DNA from 4 places in the Janthinobacterium sp. J1-1 genome. Region 2 is predicted to be linked to each of the others. Evidence: predicted binding sites of a transcription regulator. Region 2 holds the regulator's gene; each other region holds the start of a gene.
What was found. The regulator sigma-54, encoded in region 2, starts transcription at its own class of promoters, with help from an activator protein. The targets are predictions, from matches to a motif close to TGGCANGNAANCTGCTTT.
Positions count from the first base shown of each region.

Region 1 (3,716 bases), 490 kb from region 2:
ACTTCCGCGCCGGTGTCCGGATCGCGCGCGAACAGCCAGCCCTGGGCGCCGAATTCATCGCCCGAGTTACCGTGTATGAGCAGCACGCGGCCGCCTTTTTCGCGGATCACGAACGGCGCGCCCGTCATCGTGTAGCCCAGCTTCTGGTCGCCGAATTTCTCGTTCCACATCACCTTGCCGGTGTTCTTGTTCAGGGCCACCATGCGCGCGTCCAGCGTGCCGAAATAGACCTTGTCGCCATAGATGGCCGGGCCCCGGTTGACCACATCGCAGCACGGGCGGATATCGTCGGGCAGCCGGTGTTCATAGGCCCACAACTGCTTGCCGGTCTTGGCGTCCAGCGCGTAAATGCGCGAGTACGAGGCCGTCACATAGATGATGCCATCATGGACCAGCGCCTGCGCTTCCTGGCCGCGCTGCTTTTCGCCACCGAACGAGAAGGTCCAGGCAGGCACGATCTGATCGACATTCTTCGTGTTGATTTTTTTCGCCAGGCTGTGGCGCTGCGCTTTCAGGCCCAGGCCGTAACTGAGCACATTGGCGGTGCCCTTGTCGGCGTTGGCGATATCGTCCCAGGTGACCTTGGCGTCGGCCGCCGAGACGGCGCCGGCGATCAGGGCGAGGATGGCGAAAGCGATTGGACGTGGAAATACTGGCTGCATGCTGGTCTCCCTTGCTGGTTTTTATGGTTGGTCATGCGACGTGGTCGCTGATGACCAATTGAGCAACATGCATGCCAGGCTTTTTTCATGGCGCTGGTGGTGGCGTGTGCGCCGTCCTGCCACAGTCCTGGACGCCGCGTTGTCCTGTTTTGCAACAGGGTGGGCGGGCCGCCCGTGGCAGGCAGCTGCTGGCACAAGGGTTGCTGAAGCAGGGAACAAGGCCGTCTTGCGCCTTCTTGATAACGACAACAGGAGACCACCATGCATCAAGCACCACGCCGCCATTTTCTTTGCCAGCTGCTCGCCGTCGGCGGCATGGGCGCAGCCTCGCTCGCCGGCGCACAATCGACCGCGCCGAAAGTCGACGAGGACAGCGACCAGGCCAAGGCGCTCGGCTACCGCCACGATACGAACACGGTTGATAGCAAAAAATACCCGCAACACAAGCCGGCACAGCACTGTGCCAACTGTTCTTTCTTCCAAGGGAAAAAGGACGATGCCTGGGCGGGGTGCGCCATGTTCGGCCGCAAGCAGATTGCCGGGCCGGGCTGGTGCCTGGCGTGGGCCAAGCTTCCTGGTTAGAGCATAAAAAAGGCGCTGCCACGGCAGCGCCTCCCGGTGATGGATGGGCGGCCTTACAACGGCATCTCGCGCCGTGTTTCCAGGTAGGCCTTTACCGCCCAGATCGCCTCCTGGCTGAATACCCCCTCGAATGGCGGCATGTAGACGGCGCCATTGCGCGAGCGGCCATGGCGCACCGTGTCCAGCACATATTGATCGATCTCCTGCGCACAACCATCTTTTTTCTTGGCGTCGGGCAAGGCCGCACAGTCATTGTCGAGCTTGCGCAAGTCCGGCGCCATGCCGCCCGAGACGGCTTCCAGCCCGTGGCAGCGGGCGCAGTTCTGGGTGTAGGCGGCGCTGCCGATCCGTATCGCTTCCGCATTGTTACGGTATGGGTTTTCCGTGCGCCACTCGGCGCCCAATTGTGGCAGTGTGGACGTGTCGACCGCCTGCGGCGTCATATTGCCGTGGGCCCAGACGGCCGCGGCCGCCAGCATGCAGGCGAGGCCGCCGGCTGCAAGGCGCACCGTGCGCAGGCGCCGGATATTGCTGGTGGTAGAAATACGTGGGGTCATGATGGTCTCCGTTGTGGTTATGCGCTGATTGCGTCATGACCAGGGTAGCAATCGGTATGCCATCGCGCGCATCGCCATGCGCCTTGCCGCTGCGGCTGTTCCGTTGCTCAGAAACGGAACAGCTGCAAGACGCCGATGATCCCATTTGACGCAGCCTGCACGGCGGCACGTGACTATTGCCGCTGTTTGAAGGCTGGCACGGCATTTGCAAAACAAGAGATCAGGATCACCTGACACAACACTCCAAGGGCCGCCTCGCGGCGGCTTCATCGAAGCTAAAACCAACGAGAAAGAGGACGACATGAATCTGGCAGACATCAGCAAACTGGGCGTAGCCAATCCCTTCAAACAGCGCTACGACAACTATATCGGCGGCAAATTCGTCGCTCCCGTCAAAGGCGAATACTTCGGCAATATCACGCCGATCACCGGCCAGGTCTTCTGCGAAGTGGCCCGTTCCACTGCCGAAGACGTGGAGCTGGCGCTGGACGCCGCCCACGCCGCCAAGGAAGCGTGGGGCAAGACCTCGCAAACCGAACGCGCCAATATCCTCAACAAAATCGCCGACCGCATGGAAGCGAATCTGTCGCTGATCGCCACCGCCGAAACCATCGACAACGGCAAGCCGATCCGTGAAACCACGGCCGCCGACATCCCGCTGGCGATCGACCACTTCCGTTACTTTGCCGGTTGCATCCGCGCCCAGGAAGGTTCCGTTGCACAGATCGACTCGGAAACCTATGCCTATCACTTCCATGAGCCGCTGGGCGTGGTGGGCCAGATCATTCCGTGGAACTTCCCGATTTTGATGGCTGTCTGGAAGCTGGCGCCGGCCCTGGCCGCCGGCAATTGCGTGGTGCTCAAGCCGGCCGAGCAGACGCCGGCCTCGATCATGGTCTTGATCGAACTGATCGGCGACCTGCTGCCGCCCGGCGTGCTCAATATCGTCAACGGCTATGGCCTGGAAGCGGGCAAGCCGCTGGCATCCAATAAACGCATCGCCAAGATCGCATTCACCGGCGAGACGGGTACCGGCCGTTTGATCATGCAATACGCGGCGCAGAACCTGATACCCGTCACCCTGGAACTGGGCGGCAAGTCGCCGAATATCTTCTTTGCCGACGTGATGGACGCCGACGACGCCTTCTTCGACAAATGCCTGGAAGGCTTCGCCATGTTCGCGCTGAACCAGGGCGAGGTGTGCACCTGTCCGTCGCGCGTGCTGATCCAGGAATCGATCTACGAAGCCTTCATCGCGCGCGCCCTGGAGCGCGTGGCCAAGATCAAGCAGGGCAATCCGCTCGATGCGACCACCATGCTGGGCGCGCAGGCGTCGCAGGAACAGCTGGAAAAAATCCTCTCGTATATCGACATCGGCAAGCAGGAAGGCGCCGAAGTGCTGGCCGGCGGCGAGCGCAATACGCAGGGCGGCGACCTGGAACAGGGCTATTACGTGCGTCCTACCGTGTTCAAGGGCGACAACAGCATGCGCATCTTCCAGGAAGAGATCTTCGGGCCGGTGGTGTCGGTCACCACCTTCAAGGATGAAGCGGACGCGCTGCGCATCGCCAACGACACCTTGTACGGCCTGGGCGCGGGTCTCTGGACGCGCGACGGTTCGCGCGCCTTCCGCGTCGGCCGCGCCATCCAGGCCGGCCGCGTGTGGACCAATTGCTACCACCTGTATCCGGCCCACGCCGCGTTCGGCGGCTACAAGCAGTCGGGTATCGGCCGTGAAAACCACAAGATGATGCTGGACCACTACCAGCAGACGAAAAACCTGCTGGTGTCGTACAGCCCGAACGCGCTGGGTTTCTTCTAAGGAGTCATCATGACCATGGAACGCGTGACGGCCACCCCGGCCGCGCTCGACATGCTGGCCACCCTGCGCGGCAAGCATGGCCCGCTGATGTTT
Region 1 is NZ_CP132339.1:1,315,715-1,319,430, forward strand. Features, by position in the region: gene Q8L25_RS05955 (methanol/ethanol family PQQ-dependent dehydrogenase) at 1-662, opposite strand, end outside; gene Q8L25_RS05960 (high-potential iron-sulfur protein) at 924-1,244, shown strand; gene pedF (cytochrome c-550 PedF) at 1,298-1,801, opposite strand; gene adh (aldehyde dehydrogenase) at 2,103-3,623, shown strand; gene Q8L25_RS05975 (DUF779 domain-containing protein) at 3,633-3,716, shown strand, end outside.
Region 1: a site for sigma-54 is predicted at 1,846-1,863, ahead of pedF (cytochrome c-550 PedF). Genes of this name have one in related genera too.

Region 2 (3,716 bases):
TGAACAAGAGCAGCCAGGATGTCAGTGCCGGCAAGAAATTGGACGAGCCCGATTATTTCGTCACCAATTTCAGCCTGGTGCGCATGGACCTGCAGGGCAAACCGAGCTATATCGTCTCCGGCGCCAAGCTCACGCATTACCCGGCCGACGACTCCTCCGATATCGACCAGCCTTTCGTGCGCAAGATCAGCCCGGGCGTGCCGCCCCTGAACATGACGGCCGAGCTGGCCCATATCGACCAGGGCAATACGCGGCTGCAATTGTCGCGCAATGTCGTGATCGACCGCGTGGCCGGTCCCAGGACACAGAACATGACGCTGAAAACCGAGGCGCTGACGATCTTTCCCGATGAAGAACGGATGGAGTCGGCCGTGCCGGTCGATCTGCTGTCGGGGCGTTCGCACGTGACCGGCGTGGGCCTGAAGGCCAACAATGCCTCCAGCGTGGTGGAAGTGCCGAACTCGGTGCGCATCGTGATTCCGCCGCGCAAAGCCGTGCCGGCCAAATAAATAAAGAGGACCAAATCAAAATGAAAAAAATCTTGCTGTTGAGCTTGTTTTCCCTGGCCGTGATGGGCAGCGCCCATGCCGAAAAGGCCGACTCGGACAAGGAAGCCGTCATCACCGCCCAGCGCGGCCAGGTCGATGACATCAAGCAGACCCGCACCCTGACCGGCGACGTGGTGCTGGTGAAGGGCACCCTGACCATGAAGGCGGGGCGGGCCCTGATCACCGAAGATCCGCAGGGCTACCAGTTCATCACTTTCTGGGGCGAGGCGGGCAAGCTGGCCACCTTTCGCCAGAAGCGCGACGGCGAAGGCGACCTGTGGGTGGAAGGCGAAGCGGAACGGGTGGAATACAACAACAAGACGGAAGTCGTGAAACTGTTTTCCAAGGCCAAGCTGACGCGCCTGCAAGGCGTCAAGCCGACCGACGTGGCCAACGGCGCCTTCATTTCGTATGACAGCCGCAATGAATTATTCAATATGGAAAACAGCGACAGCGGCACCAGTTCCCCCGGCGCCGGCAGCGTGCGCATGGTGATCCAGCCGAAGAACAAGCCGGCGGCGGAGAAAGCCCCCGCCGCGCCTGCGCCAGGGAAGAAATAATGGACAATAATGTACGTTGCGGCAGCACCCTGATCGTGCGGGGGCTGCAGAAAACCTATGGCAAGCGGCAAGTCGTGCATGATGTGTCGCTGCAAGTCGAATGCGGCGAAGTGGTGGGCCTGCTGGGTCCGAACGGCGCCGGCAAGACCACCTCGTTCTACATGATCGTCGGCCTGGTGCCGTCCGATGGCGGCACCATCGATATCAGCGGCGTCGACATTTCCAGCCTGCCGATCCACCGCCGCGCGCAGATGGGCCTGTCCTACCTGCCGCAGGAAGCGTCGGTGTTTCGCAAGCTGACGGTGGAAGACAATATCCGCGCCGTGCTGGAAATCCAGACAGTCGACGGCCGGCCCCTGAAAAAGGCCGAAATCGAAGAACGCCTCGACAAACTGCTGGCCGACTTGCAAATTGAAAAGCTGCGCGAAAACCAGGCGCTGTCGCTGTCGGGCGGCGAGCGGCGCCGCGTGGAAATCGCCCGCGCGCTGGCCACCGACCCGCGTTTCGTGCTGCTCGACGAACCGTTCGCCGGCGTCGATCCGATCGCCGTGATCGAAATCCAGCGCATCGTGCGGTTTTTGAAGGAACGCAATATCGGCGTGCTGATCACCGACCATAATGTGCGCGAAACGCTGGGCATCTGCGACCGCGCCTACATCATCAACCAGGGCTCGGTGCTGGCGTCGGGCCGGCCCGACGACATCATCGCCAACGAGTCGGTACGCCGGGTGTATCTGGGCGAACACTTCCGCATGTAAGCCAATGAAACAATCCCTGCAACTGCGCACCTCGCAGCACCTGGCACTGACGCCGCAATTACAGCAATCGATACGCCTGCTGCAACTGTCCACGCTGGAATTGCACCAGGAGCTGGAGCAATTGCTGACCGATAATCCCTTGCTGGAACGGCTCGACGATCCGCTCGACCGCTCGCTGCGCCTGCTGTCCGATGGCGCCCTGAGTTCGACCGCCGCCCCCGGCGAAGCGCCACCGGCGCCGCCGGGCCAGGAAGCGCCGGCGCCAGCCGCCGAAGCGGAGTCGTTTGACGGCGATGGCGGCGAGAGCACGGCCGCGTCCGAGGGCGGCGACAGCGACTGGAACGAGGCCAGCCGCGGCAAGGCGCCCGATGACGAGGATTCCCGTCCGCAACTGGAGGCCCATCACTGCACCTTGCGCGAACACCTGATGGAACAGATGCGCGTGACCGTGCTGGAGCTGCGCGACCGCGCGCTGGTGGAATTGATCATCGATGCGCTCGACGACAATGGCTACCTGGAAGAGCCGCTCGACGATATCCTGGCGCGCCTGCCGGAAGAACTGGAAGTCGATGCGGATGAGCTGCGCACGGCGCTGTCGCTGCTGCAAAGTTTCGACCCTGCCGGCGTGGGTGCGCGCAATGCGTCCGAATGCCTGGCGCTGCAGATCAAACGCTTGCCGCAGGTGGCGCTGGTGACGCGGCGCATGGCCTTGAACATCGTCGAGAAACACCTGACCTGGTTCGCCCAGCGCGACTTCAACAAGCTCAAGAAAGCCCTCGACTGCGACGATGAAGACTTGCGCGAAGCACAGACCGTGATTCGCTTGTGCAACCCGCATCCGGGCGCCGTGTTCGCTTCCGACGTGTCCGATTACGTGGTGCCGGACGTGGTGGTCAAGCGGGCCCGCAATGGCTGGCAGGTATCGCTCAACAATGACGTCATGCCGCGCCTGCGCGTGAACGCCATGTACGCCAACCTGCTCAAGCAGGGCAAGGGCGAAGGCGGCATGGGTGCGCAGTTGCAGGAAGCCAAGTGGCTGATCAAGAACATGCGCCAGCGCTTCGACACCATCCTGCGCGTGGCGCAGGCGATCGTGGAACGGCAAAAGGATTTTTTCTCGCACGGCGCAGTTGCCATGCGGCCACTTGTGCTTCGCGAAATAGCTGATACACTGGGTTTACACGAGAGTACTATCTCGCGGGTAACAACCCAAAAGTACATGCTGACCCCGCATGGAATGTTTGAGTTGAAGTATTTCTTTGGCAGCCACGTCGCCACCGAAGCAGGAGGGGAGGCGTCATCGACGGCGATACGGGCCTTGATCGTGCAATTGACAGGAGCAGAGAACCCTAAAAATCCTTTATCCGACAGTAAGATTGCGGACATGCTGGGGGAACAAGGCATGGTGATTGCGCGACGTACTGTTGCCAAATACCGGGAAGCGTTGAAAATTCCGCCAGTGAGTCTGCGTAAGTCTTTGTAGTTTTTTCGGTTCCTCTGCGGGCCGGAACGATGGACACCGCACGAACCCGATCATCTTTAGGAGTGTGTATGAATCTCACCATCAGCGGACATCATCTCGAAGTGACACCAGCCATCCGTGAATACGTACAAACCAAACTGGAGCGCGTGAAACGCCATTTCGATCACGTTATCGATATTGCCGTGATTCTGACCGTCGACAACCTCAAAGAGAAAGAAAAACGCCAGAAGGCCGAAGTGAATCTGCGACTGAGCGGCAAGACCGTCTACGTGGAAAGCCTGGCGCAAGACCTGTATGCCGCGATCGACAGCCTGATCGACAAGCTGGACCGGCAAGTGATGAAGTACAAAACCAAAGTGCAAGGGCA
Region 2 is NZ_CP132339.1:827,936-831,651, forward strand. Features, by position in the region: gene lptC (LPS export ABC transporter periplasmic protein LptC) at 1-509, shown strand, start outside; gene lptA (lipopolysaccharide transport periplasmic protein LptA) at 530-1,108, shown strand; gene lptB (LPS export ABC transporter ATP-binding protein) at 1,108-1,866, shown strand; gene Q8L25_RS03725 (RNA polymerase factor sigma-54) at 1,871-3,349, shown strand; gene hpf (ribosome hibernation-promoting factor, HPF/YfiA family) at 3,418-3,716, shown strand, end outside.

Region 3 (3,716 bases), 3.1 Mb from region 2:
ATCGCCAGTATCAGCTGCAGCATATCAGGCTTGATATCGCTCGGAAACTGCCATTGCTGCGCGCTGGAATGCATGTGCGCGCTGGCCAGCGCCAGGCCGTGCAGGCCGGCAAACGGACGTTCGCCTGTCGCCAGTTGATACAGCACCACCCCCAGCGAATAGATATCGGTGGCGGCGCTCGATGGACGCCCGACCAGGCGCTCCGGCGCCATGTAGGCGATGGTGCCCTGGGCATCCTCCGGCGTGCCCGACTGCGTGGCGAGCGGATCGATATGGCGCGCCAGGCCGAAATCGAGGATGCGCACGGTGCCGCCGGGTTCGAGCATGATATTGCTGGGTTTTAAGTCGCCATGCACCAGGCTTGATGCGTGCGCTTCCACCATGGCGGCGGCAACCTGATCGATGATATCGAGCGCGCGCGGCATGTCGTTCGCACACTCGGCGATGTGATCGCGCAGTGTCGCGCCGCGCACCAGCTCCATGACGATGTACTGGGAACGGCCGTCATCCTCGAAACCGAAGATCTTGACAAAGGCGAGATGCTGCAGCGACGCGGCCAGGCGCGCTTCCTGGATCAATTGCGCGCGTGTCGCTTCGCCTCCGGCAATGGCAAGACACTTCAGGGCTACGCTGCGATGCAATAGTTGATCCCACGCTTCATATACCTGGCCATAGCCGCCTTCGCCCAGACATTGCCGCAATTCATAGTGTCCAACGCGGGCTACATTTGTTGTGGACGCCAGAGTATGGGCCATGGTACTGCTCCGTGAGAGGCTGTCTATCGCAAAAGACACATTGCCTGAAGAATATCATCCTTGATCCAGGTATAGCTAACAATGTTTTTTTAAAATAACATTTTCCTGGTCAAACTTTACCGCTGTCACCACTGGCCGCCGGCGTGTTTCCGCTCTGCGCCACGTGCTCAAGGCGCCCGGCGTGCATTAGCCGGATGAACGTGCGTCCGGCCCGGCTACAGCACCGCCGGCTGCGCCAAGGGCGGGTGCTTCAGCGCGTCGGCGATGCGCTGCAGCGCCTGGCCGATCTCTTGCTGGCTGGCGATGCCGCCGATGCATACCCGGATCGCCTGCGGCGCCGTGCCGTCCACGGCGAAGGCGTCGCTCGGCACCACGCCGATGCCGGTGGCCCGCAGATGCGCGGTCAGCGCCAGGCGGTCCCACTGCGGCGGCAAGTTGATCCACAGATGAAAACCCTCGGGGTGGGCCAGGTAGCTGCCTGGGGGCAGGATGCGCGCCGCCAGCCGTTGCCGGGCCATCGATTCCTTGCGGATCGCGTTGAGCGCGAGGTCGGCGATGCCGTCCCTGATCCAGCGCGTGGCCAGCGCCGCCGTGAATGGCGCGGCCATCACGGCGGTGGCGCGCAGGGCGGCGGCCACCCGCGCCGCGCTCACGTCGTCCGGCGCGGCCACATACGCCAGGCGCAGGCCGGCGCCCACGCACTTGGCCAGGCCCGCCACATGATAGGTGATGTCAGGGCCGCTGGCGGCCAGCGGCGGCGGCCCGCTGCGCGGCAGGAAGCCATAGGCGTCGTCCTCGATGATGGGCACGCCATAATTGCGGGCCACCTGCACCAGCGCCTGGCGCCGCTGGGCCGACATGGTGGCCGTGGTCGGATTGAGCAGGGTGGGGTTGCAATACAGCGCGCGCGGGGCATACTGCGCGCACGCCGCCGCAAACGCCAGCGCGTCGATGCCTTCGCCGTCCATCGGCAGGCCCACCAGCCGCAGGTTCATCAGGCCGGCCAGCGCGCGCAGGCCCGGGTAGGTGAGCGCCTCGCAGCACACCACGGAACCAGGCGGTGCGATGGTGCTCAGTATCGCCAGCAGCGCCGCCTGCGCGCCCGGCACCACCAGCAGGCGTTCCGGCGCGATCGCCAGGCCGCGCCGCCGCAGCCACAGCGCGCCGGCCTCGCGGTCCGCCGCCGAGCCGCCAAAATCCTGGTAGCGCAGCAGGCCGGGCATGTCGGCGCCGATGTCGGCCAGGCTGGCGCGCATCAGCGCCAGCAGCTCCGGCGTGAATGGCTCCGGCGGCATGTTCATCGACAGGTCGACCTGCGGCCGCGCCGCCACCGCACGCGGGATCGCCAGCGCGCGCTTGCCGCAGACAAACGTGCCGCGGCCGACGGTGGAGTCGACCAGCCCGCGCTTGTGCGCCTCGGCGTAGGCGCGCGCCACGGTGGTGAAGTCGATGCCCAGCGCCTCGGCCAGGGCGCGCTGGGCCGGCAGGCGCTGTTCCGCCACCAGGCGGCCGATGGCGATGTCGGCGCCGATGGCGTCGGCGATCAGCAGGTAGACGGGGCCTTGGCCCTTTTTCAGCTTGGGCAGCCAGGCGGCGGCGTTTTTCGGCACGATCGATCCAGTCAATATCCAGGTGGGGTAGACGATTGTATGCAGATTTCATGCCGGGTCCGGCCTCTCCACATACGGGCGCCAGCACGGGCAAACGCGGCTGCGCGCCCGTTCGCCGTGCAGCGCCGCGCACCAGCGTGAGGCGGCCGGCGCGCGGCACGCCCGCTTTTGATACGCCCTGATCGCATAGGGGAAAATCGGGCGTTGGCGATTGACTGCATGGTTTGAATGGAGCCGGTGTTTTGGCGTGAAAGAGGGCGCCGCAGCGGGTCCGGAACGGCCCTGTGGCGTGGCTTCAAAAACCGCCGATTGACTGGATTTCGATCCAGTCAAACAGCGGGTCAGCCGCCCCGCCATGGCATGGCGCATGCATGCAATCCCGGGGCAACGCGACGCCTTTGGTGCCGCGCCAGCGCCCCCTTCAATCAACCTGAGAGAGATCACCATGCCAGCCATCGACCACAAGCCACACGCCAAGGGCGACTATTTTGTTGACTACGAAGAGAAGGTCTTCGAAGACGTGAAAGCCCTGCCCGGAGAGAAGGCGCTGGTCACCTTTCACACCGTGGCCTTCGAAGGATCGATCGGCTTCGTCAACCTGCTGCAGGCCACGCGCCTGCTGCGCAAGGGCTACGAAACGTCGGTGCTGTTGTACGGTCCCGGCGTCACGCTGGGCCTGCAGCGCGGCTTTCCCACCCTGGGCGATGAAGCGTTCCCGGGCCATATGAACCACAACAACCAGCTGGTGAAATTCATGGCCGAGGGCGGCAAGGTATATGCCTGCCGTTTCGCGCTGCAGGCGCTGTACGGCCATGGCGAGCCGTCGCTGATCGAGGGCATCCGCGCCATCGCGCCGCAGGACGTGCTGGACATCAAGCTGCTGCACCTGCGCGCCAACGCGGTCATCATCGACACCTGGACCGTGTAAGCGGAGCGGGCGGCCATGACGACGACCAAGAAAATGGTACGGGCGGCGGCGGTGCAGATCGCGCCGGACCTCGAGAGCGCCGACGGCACGCTGGCCAAGGTGCTGCAGGCGATTGCCGACGCGGCGCGCCAGGGCGCCGAACTGGTGGTGTTCCCCGAGACGTTCGTGCCCTACTACCCTTACTTTTCGTTCGTGCGGCCGCCCTTCCAGGCCGGCGCCGAACACCTGCTGCTGTATGAGCGCGCGCCGACCGTGCCGGGGCCGGTCACCGACGCGGTGGCGGGGGCCGCGCGCGAACATGGCGTGGTGGTGGTGCTCGGCGTGAACGAGCGCGATCATGGCAGCCTGTACAACACCCAGCTGGTGTTCGACGCCAACGGCGAGCTGGTGCTCAAGCGCCGCAAGATCACGCCGACCTATCAC
Region 3 is NZ_CP132339.1:3,942,981-3,946,696, forward strand. Features, by position in the region: gene Q8L25_RS18045 (protein kinase) at 1-701, opposite strand, end outside; gene Q8L25_RS18050 (PLP-dependent aminotransferase family protein) at 971-2,365, opposite strand; gene Q8L25_RS18055 (MSMEG_0572/Sll0783 family nitrogen starvation response protein) at 2,811-3,293, shown strand; gene Q8L25_RS18060 (Nit6803 family nitrilase) at 3,309-3,716, shown strand, end outside.
Region 3: a site for sigma-54 is predicted at 2,722-2,739, ahead of Q8L25_RS18055 (MSMEG_0572/Sll0783 family nitrogen starvation response protein). Genes of this name have one in related genera too.

Region 4 (3,716 bases), 2.1 Mb from region 2:
ATGATGGCGATGCGGTTGTACGGCAGCACCAGGGAACCGAGCACGGTGACACCGCCCGACATCCAGGCCGGATTGGCCACTTCCACGTTCTGCGCGCCAAAGATGGTGCGGACAAGCTGCATCAAAATCAGGCTGATGCCCCAGGTGGCCAGCAGGGTTTCCAGCGGCCGGCCGTACAGCCAGCGGATCACCGTGCGTTCCAGCACCACGCCCACCGAACCGGCGACAAAAAACGCCGCCGGCAGCGCCGCCAGCAGATACCAGTCCTGCATGCCGGGCAAATACGCGCGGAAGAACAGCTGGCACAGATAGGTGGTGTAGGCGCCTATCATCAGCAGCTCGCCGTGCGCCATATTGATAATGCCCATCAAGCCAAAGGTGATGGCCAGGCCCAGCGCGGCCAGCAGCAGCACGCTGCCCAGCGACAGGCCATAGAAGATATTGCCGATGAATTCGGTGCGCTGCACCCGGCCCTTGATCTGGCCTATCGTATCAACGGCGGCGATGCGCACGGCTTCGTCCGGCTCGCCGGACTTGCCGTCCGCGCCCTTGTCTATCATTGCCTGCAGCGGCGCCAGCAGGCGCGCGTCGCTGCTGATGGCCAGGTCCTGCACCGCCTGCCTGCGCGTGGCCGCGTCCGGCGCATGCAGGTTGGCGCTGGCGATCAGCACCTGCAGCATCTGTTTGATTTCGCCATCGCTCTCCTGCGCCAGCGCCTTGCGGATCAGCGGGAGCTGCGCCGGGCTGACGGCTTTTTGCAATTCCTGGGCTGCGGCAAGGCGCGCGGCACGTTCCGGCGCCAGCAGTTTCAGGCCCGACAGGGCGCCCTCGACCACGCCGCGCAGGCGGTTGTTGACCATCACGCCGTCGATGCCGTCGGGCGTTGCTGCGGTCGTGCCGGTGGCCGGATCGTAGGCTTGCCCGCCATCGCCCTCGACGATCAGCACATCGCCGCCTGGCGTGGCATACAGGGTTTCGGCCTGCAAGGCCTGCAACACGCGGGCCGCCTCGGGCGTGGCCAGCGCGGCGATCTGGCCGACGGCCGCGATCCGGGCTTCGGAGTCGTCGCCGGCCAGCGGTTTCAATAGTGCGGGATCGATGGCGGCCTGGGCATACAACGGTAGCAGGCAGAGTAACAGCAAAATACGGCTAAGCAGACGCATGCGGGTAGACCTCTCATTTTTACTTCAGCCCAAGCGAAAATCCGGGGTCAGACGGGAACGCCGAGTTCCGTCGGGTCTGACCCCGGCCTTTCAACAGCTAACTTACAGTTTCTGCTTCGCCTCATTACCCTTGATAAACGGGCTCCATGGCTGGGCGCGGATCGGCTCCTTGGTTTTCCACACCACATTGAACTGGCCGTCGGCCTTGATCTCGCCGATCATCACCGGCTTGTGCAGGTGGTGGTTGGTGGCATCCATGGTCAGGGTGAAGCCGGACGGCGCCTTGAAGGTCTGGCCACCCATGGCGGCGATCACCTTGTCGGTATCGGTCGACTTGGCCTTTTCCACGGCCTGCGCCCACATGTGGATGCCGACATAGGTCGCTTCCATCGGATCGTTGGTGACCACCGAACCGGCGTTCGGCAGCTTCTGTTTCACCGCATAGGCTTTCCACTTCTTGATGAAGTCGGTATTCACCGGGTTCTTGACGGACTCGAAATAATTCCATGCCGCCAGGTGGCCCAGCAAAGGCTTGGTGTCGATGCCGCGCAGCTCTTCCTCGCCGACCGAGAACGCCACCACCGGCACATCGGTCGCTTTCAGGCCCGCATTGCCCAGTTCCTTGTAGAACGGCACGTTCGAATCACCATTGATGGTCGAGATAACGGCCGTCTTGCCGCCGGCCGAGAACTTCTTGATATTGGCAACGATGGTCTGGTAGTCGGCATGGCCGAACGGCGTGTAGACCTCGCTGATATCGCTGTCCTTGACGCCCTTGCTTTTCAGGAAGGCGCGCAGGATCTTGTTGGTGGTGCGCGGATACACATAATCGGTACCCAGCAGCACGAAGCGTTTCGCTCCGCCGCCATCGGCGCTCATCAGGTATTCGACGGCGGGAATCGCCTGCTGGTTTGGCGCGGCGCCCGTGTAGAACACATTCTTTTCCAGTTCCTCGCCCTCGTACTGCACCGGGTAGAACAGCAGGCTGTTGAGTTCCTTGAAGACCGGCAGCACGGACTTGCGCGACACCGAGGTCCAGCAGCCGAACACCACCGACACCTTGTCCTGCGCCACCAGCTGGCGCGCTTTTTCCGCGAACAGCGGCCAGTTCGAGGCCGGGTCGACCACCACCGGTTCCAGCTTCTTGCCCAGCACGCCACCCTTGGCATTGATCTCGGCGATCGTCATCAGCGCCACGTCTTTCAGCGACGTTTCGGAAATGGCCATGGTGCCGGACAGGGAATGCAGTATCCCTACCTTGATGGTGTCGGCGGCAAAGGCCGACTGCGTGTAGGCCGAGGCAACCATGGCCAATGCGCCTGCTGCTGCCGCTTTCAAGATGATGCGTCGTGACATGTGGACTCCTGAGTGTGGATGGATAGTCGAGAGGGGCATACGAATGTTGTTAAAGCAGAATGCATGCCAGCGTGATGCACCAGTAAGTGAGCTTGAGATGCCACGCTTTGGTGCGGCGGTGATTTTGTTGCACGAAAAAAAACAGGACTGCACAAGCGCTGTGCGAAGGTGGCCGTTGCATGCAGCAAATGGCAGGGCATGTAAAAGGGAAAGTGGCGACGATGGGCTGTTGCCATTAAGAAATTGCAATACAATATAGCTTTTAATGAAACTCAGGCCGTACCCCTCTTATCGTGAATGATGAAAGGGTGTTCCTGGCGACATGCGCATGCAACCCGTCTTCGATAAAGCAATACTGTCAGTCCAACGCCTGCTGAGTCTTGAGTCGCTCGAAATTCCCGGCTACCAGCGTCCCTACAAGTGGACATTGAAAAACATCAGCGAGCTCTTCGCTGACATCGACAGCCACCGCGACAAATCCGCTTACCGCCTGGGATCGGTGGTATTCAACCTGCGTGTGGACGGTGCGATCCACCGGCTCGATATTGTCGATGGCCAGCAGCGCACGCTGACGCTCATGCTGGCCATCAAGGCCATCATCAAGGACAGGCTTGACAGCCTGAAGCGGCAGGATCTGCAACGAACCCTCGACGAACTCCGGCCCAAGGTCAACGCCTTCCTGCAGCGCCAGAAATTTTCCAGCCTGATTTCCCAAAGCAATCTGCGGCGTAATTTCCAGGAGCTGCGGCGCCTGGTCGGTCGCCACGAGTTCACCGAAGAGCATATCGACTTTCTGCTTCACCGCTGCCAGGTCGTCACCTTCGTCCTCGAGGATGTCTCGGAGGCGTTCCAGTTCTTCGACTCCCAGAATGCACGCGGGCGCGACCTGGCCCCCCATGACCTGCTCAAGGCCTATCATTTGCGCGAGTTTCCGGAACATGAAGCGTTACTCAAGGCAGAGGCAGTGGCGCACTGGGAAAGTCTGAAGAGCAAGAGCCTTGCCCATCTGTTTGCCACTTATCTGTACCGGGTACGGCAATGGGCAGAGGGCAAATCGGCGCGTTACTTCGGCAAGGACGATGTCGATCTTTTCAAGGGTGTCAGCCTGCATCGCAACAACCTACCTCCGTATGCCAGGTCGCTGCAAATCGCCCACCATTTCACCGATGATTACAACCGCCAGTATGTGCGCCAGAT
Region 4 is NZ_CP132339.1:5,417,336-5,421,051, forward strand. Features, by position in the region: gene urtB (urea ABC transporter permease subunit UrtB) at 1-1,163, opposite strand, end outside; gene urtA (urea ABC transporter substrate-binding protein) at 1,266-2,519, opposite strand; gene Q8L25_RS24820 (DUF262 domain-containing protein) at 2,848-3,716, shown strand, end outside.
Region 4: a site for sigma-54 is predicted at 2,571-2,588, ahead of urtA (urea ABC transporter substrate-binding protein). Genes of this name have one in related genera too.